Regions from separate parts of the Chromobacterium rhizoryzae genome, predicted to be linked through region 2. Evidence: riboswitches for the same ligand, from Rfam matches in the RefSeq annotation. Region 2 holds a riboswitch; the other holds the start of a gene.
The links. A riboswitch is a leader RNA that binds a small molecule or an ion and turns the genes downstream of it on or off. The one in region 2 is predicted to bind manganese.
Positions count from the first base shown of each region.

Region 1: linked by a shared signal. The riboswitch ahead of JC616_RS06160 (TMEM165/GDT1 family protein) and the one ahead of JC616_RS10135 (sodium:calcium antiporter) in region 2 are both predicted to bind manganese.

Region 1 covers NZ_CP066126.1:1,339,696-1,342,078, reverse strand. Annotated here, with positions in the region: gene JC616_RS06170 (DMT family transporter) at 1-765, shown strand, start outside; gene mscL (large conductance mechanosensitive channel protein MscL) at 840-1,295, shown strand; yybP-ykoY riboswitch at 1,334-1,517, shown strand; gene JC616_RS06160 (TMEM165/GDT1 family protein) at 1,518-2,087, shown strand; gene JC616_RS06155 (methyl-accepting chemotaxis protein) at 2,153-2,383, opposite strand, start outside.
Region 2 covers NZ_CP066126.1:2,233,017-2,235,399, reverse strand. Annotated here, with positions in the region: gene JC616_RS10135 (sodium:calcium antiporter) at 64-1,044, opposite strand; yybP-ykoY riboswitch at 1,101-1,245, opposite strand; gene JC616_RS10130 (penicillin acylase family protein) at 1,356-2,383, opposite strand, start outside.

The DNA.
Region 1 (2,383 bases), 890 kb from region 2:
CTTCCCCCTTTCTTCGTCGTCGGCGTCTGCCTGCTGATCGGCAGCCTGCTCAGCCTGCGCCATTACCGCGACTGGAAAGTCCCGATGCCCACCCTGCTGGTGGGGATCTACGGCTTGTTCGGCTATCACTTCCTGCTGTTCTTCGCGTTTCGGCACGCGCCGGCGATGGAAGCCAATCTGCTGAATTACCTGTGGCCGCTGCTGATCGTCATGCTCTCCCCCATCCTGGTGCCGGGCACCGTGCTGCATGGCCGCCACATCCTGGCCGGTGCGCTGGGCTTCAGCGGCGCGGCGCTGATCGTCAGCGGGGGCAAGCTCGCCTTGTCCAGCAGCCATCTCGCCGGTTATCTGCTCGCCATCGGCGCCGCCGTGGTGTGGTCCACCTTCAGCCTGCTGACCCGCAGGCTGCCCAGCTTTCCCAATAGCGCGGTGGGCGGCTTCTGCCTGCTGTCCGGCCTGCTCTCCTTGCTGTGTCACGCCCTGTTCGAACCCAGCGTCGCCCCCAGCGCGGGCCAATGGCTGGCCCTGATCCTGCTCGGCATCGGGCCGATGGGCGGCGCCTTCTTTCTATGGGACCGCGCGCTCAAGGAAGGCGACCCCAGGCAGATCGGCTCCCTGTCCTACGCCACGCCGCTGCTGTCCACCTTGCTGCTGATAGGCAGCGGCCAGGGTCAATTGAACGCCGTCGCTCTGACCGCCATCGTGCTCATTCTTGGCGGCGCCTTGCTTGGCAGCCTGCCCGTCCGCTCACGCTCAGCCGCTTGATAGAAAGACCCGCGGTGGAGCGACGGCGGCCGAATGTCCTATAATGCTTAACGCTATTTAAACAGAGGCCAACCATGTCCATTATTAAAGAATTCAAAGAATTTGCCATGAAAGGCAATGTCATCGATCTGGCGGTCGGCGTCGTCATCGGCGGCGCTTTCGGCGCCATCGTCAAATCGCTGGTCGACGATGTGATCATGCCCCCAATCGGCCTGTTGATCGGCAACGTCGATTTCTCCAATATGTTCTTCGTGCTAAAAGAAGGCAGCAAACAGCTTGGGCCTTATGTGTCCGTGGCCGCGGCCAAACAGGCCGGCGCCGTCACGCTGAATATCGGTCTGTTCATCAATGCCATGGTCAGCTTCACCATCGTGGCTTTCGCCATCTTCATGCTGGTCAAGGCCATCAATCGGCTGAAGCGCGAAGAACCAGCCGCCGCACCGGCCCCCGCCACCAAGGAATGCCCGTTCTGCGTGTCCAGCATTCCGGAAAAAGCTTCTCGATGCCCGCAGTGCACGTCTCAACTCTAAGAGCGGAGATTGCCCCGCTACGCCAACTGATTTAGAATCGGCTGGTTCTGGGGGAGTAGCCTCGGCGCGGTTTTCAGCGCCGGCATGCGTCAACAGGCTTGGCCATCGCGGCCATGGCACATGCGACGAAAACTTCCGTTTGGCAAGACCCATGACATGTCTGCGCAACGCGGGGCTGCGGCGCGGGCTTGTCATGGCGTATGCGCAGCCCCCGGAGTTTTCATGGAAGCCTTCCTTATTTCCACCGGCATCGTCGCTTTGGCTGAAATCGGCGACAAAACCCAATTGCTCGCCCTGATGCTGGCCGGCCGCTACCGCAAGCCCATGCCCATCGTTCTGGGCATCTTCGTCGCCACCTTGCTCAATCATTTCGCCGCCGCCGCGGTGGGTCACTGGCTGATGAGCAAGATAGGACCGGACTTCATGCGTTGGGGCTTGGGTCTTTCCTTTCTCGCCATGGCGGGCTGGATGCTGATTCCGGACAAGCTGGATGAAGACAGCCGGCTCATGGAGCGCTTCGGCGTGTTCGGCACCACCTGTATCGCTTTCTTTATCGCGGAAATGGGCGACAAGACGCAGCTGGCCACCGTCGCGCTGTCCGCGCGCTTTCCCGAGGCCTTGCTGTTGGTGGTGGCCGGCACGACGCTGGGCATGATGCTGGCCAATGTGCCCGCGGTGCTCTTGGGCGAGGTGGCCGCGAAGAAGCTGCCGCAAAAGCTGGTGCACACCGTTGCCGCGCTCTTGTTCGCCGGCCTGGGCATTATCACCCTGCTAAGCCCGTTGCAGATCTGAGGCAACGCTCAAAACAAAACGGAGGCCGCGGCCTCCGTTTTGCTTTCCTGCCGACCTGCGGCGCTTCAAGTCCGAGCGGCTCCGCGCCCAAGCGCCTCCAACAGCTGCTCCGGGTTGAAGCCCAGGCGAAAGCCGCCCCAATGCTTGCCGGACAACATGATGGGCAGCACCACTTCCGACAGCACCTCCCCGGTGTCGCGGGTATACGTCTGCAGCAGGAAAGACTGCGTGCTGCGCGCGGCCCGCAAACCGGCGGCATCGGCGAATTTGCGCTTGTCGCGGCTGTTGATCAGGTC
Region 2 (2,383 bases):
GTTCTGAGAACCCGTTCATAGTCTGCGACGCTTCAGCGATACGGCATTGAACGGGCTCTTGCCTCACACCAGACAGCCGGCAAACAGCAGGTACACCGCGCCCGCGCCCAAGAGCCAGCGGCCGTCCACGCTGCCGCGGCGGAACAACAGCCACAAGCCGACGATCGCAGCCATCGTGGCCAGGCCGGACCACAGCAGGACGCCGTCGAACATCCACGGGGTGAAGAACAGGCCGAAGGCGCTGGGAATCGTCGCCTGTATCATCATCGCGCCGGAGATATTGGCCAAAGCCAGACGCTCCTTGCCCTGGCGCAGCCAGATCAGCGCGTTCATGATTTCCGGCAATTCCGTGGCCACCGGGCTCAGCAGCAAGGCCACCAGATGCGGCGCCATGCCCCAGTGTCCGGCCAGCGCTTCCAGCTGCGCGACGAAACCGTGCGCCGCCGCCGCGATCACCGCCAAGGCCAGCAGGGCCTGCGTCGCCGCCCAGCCCAGGCCGCCGCCGGCGCGCAGTTTCAAGGCGTCCAGTTCTTCCTCTTCCGGCGCGGTGTCCGCGCTGCGGATCTCGCGCCAGACATAGGCGGCGTAAGCGGCCAGGAACAGCACGCCCAGCCAGGGCTTGATGGCGAAGGCCAGCAGGCCCAACGCCACCTTGAACGCGAAAATCAGCAAAAACGCCAATTGGTCGCCGGCCAGCCGGCGGTGATCGACGCGCAGCAGGTAGTCGCCGCGCCCCAGCCGGCTGCGGTTGCGCCACAGCGCGAAGCCCACCACCGCGTACGCCAGCGTAGCCAGCACCAGCGGCCCGCCCAGGGCGGCGCCGACGCCGATGTCCTTATGTTGCGGCGTGCCGCCGAAGGCCATCGCGGTCAAGGTGACGGCGCTTTCCGGCAAGGCGGTGCCGAAAGCGGCGAGCACGGTGCCGACGGCGCTGGCGCCCAGGTTCAGATGGCGTCCGCACCATTCGATGGCGTTGACGAAGTATTGACAGGAAAGATAGATCAGGACGGCGAGGCCGAGCAGAAACGACAGGGTCAACAGCATGGATAGTCTTGGGCCGGGCAAGCGGATGGACAATGGCGCAACGACGCGGCTTGCCCGGCGGCAAACGCATCGTGGCCAAAGGTCTCGCTTGGCGGCGCCGGCAATGCCGGCCGCTGACCGCGCCATGAGGAAAGCTCCTCAAGTTTGTTGACGCGGCCTCTTCGGCGGGGCCGAAGATGGCTACTCCCCAATGACAACGGCGCCATTGTGCCAGCCTGGGCGCAATGGCGCAAACCTAGGCGTCCGTCATGCGACGCCCACAGCGGATGGCGGCGAAGGGCCGCGACGTCGCCGCCGCGGCCGCCTCGGCGCTAGCGGCGGAACCACTCGCGCTTGGACAGCGCCGCCTCCACCTGCTCGCGATTGAGCAAGGCATCGCGCATGGCGTTCCGCGCCGCCAGCTCCATCTGGTCGCCGTAGTAAGGCGATTGCGGCTGGCTGCTGTTGCCGTAGGTGTTGATCACCTTGGCGCGCAGCGGCCGGCCGAACTCCACCAGGGCGGTGAAGGTGTCGCCGAAGATGGCGCGCTGGCGGCCGTCGCTGTCGCCGATATAACTGAAGGTGCGGAAAGCCCCCAAACCCTCGGCGCCGCCGCTGGCCGGCTGGTCCAAGCGCGCCGCGCCGCCGGCGGGGCCGCGCCGCAGCCGGTAGACTTCGCCGAAGGCGATGTCCAGCGGCACGCCGGCCTGTTGCAAGCCCTGAGCGGCCGCGCCCAGCTTGCTGAGCGCGAAGCCGGCGTCGCGCAGGCCGGCGGGCGTGTCGTAGGGCTGCGCCGGATCCGCTTCCCGGCGGTAGCGCAAGGCCTCTTCGCCGCCGGAGGCCGCCACCCAGGCGGCGAACAGCACCGCGCCCTTGCTGGCGGCGTCGCTGCGCCGGTCCCATTGGGCCAGCACTTGCGCCGCGGCGATCAGGCCGGCGTCGCCGGAGGCGCGCGCATAGCCGATCAAATCGTCCAGCACCCGGTCCGCCAGCAGCAGCCGGGTGTCGTGCTTGGCGCTGAGCAGCGTGTCCAGGGTGAAGGCCGGCGTCTGTTCGATCAGCTCGATGCCGCGCTGTTCGCGCAGCAGCGGCGACGCCCGCGGCGACAGATAGCCGGCGTAGGCGGCCGGGTCCAGCGCCGGCTTGCTCATATACCAGGGCACGCTATTGGAGTTCTGCACCCAGCCGCTGGACGGATTGGCCACCTGCGGCAATTCGTCCAGGCGCAGCGCCTGACGCCAGATCAGATCGCTGCGGCTGCCGTCCACCGGCTGCGCCCAGAAGGCGGCGTCGCCGCCGGCGCGGCGCGGGGTCAGACCGCCGAAAGCCGCCCAGATATTGCGTTGGGCGTCGGCGTAGA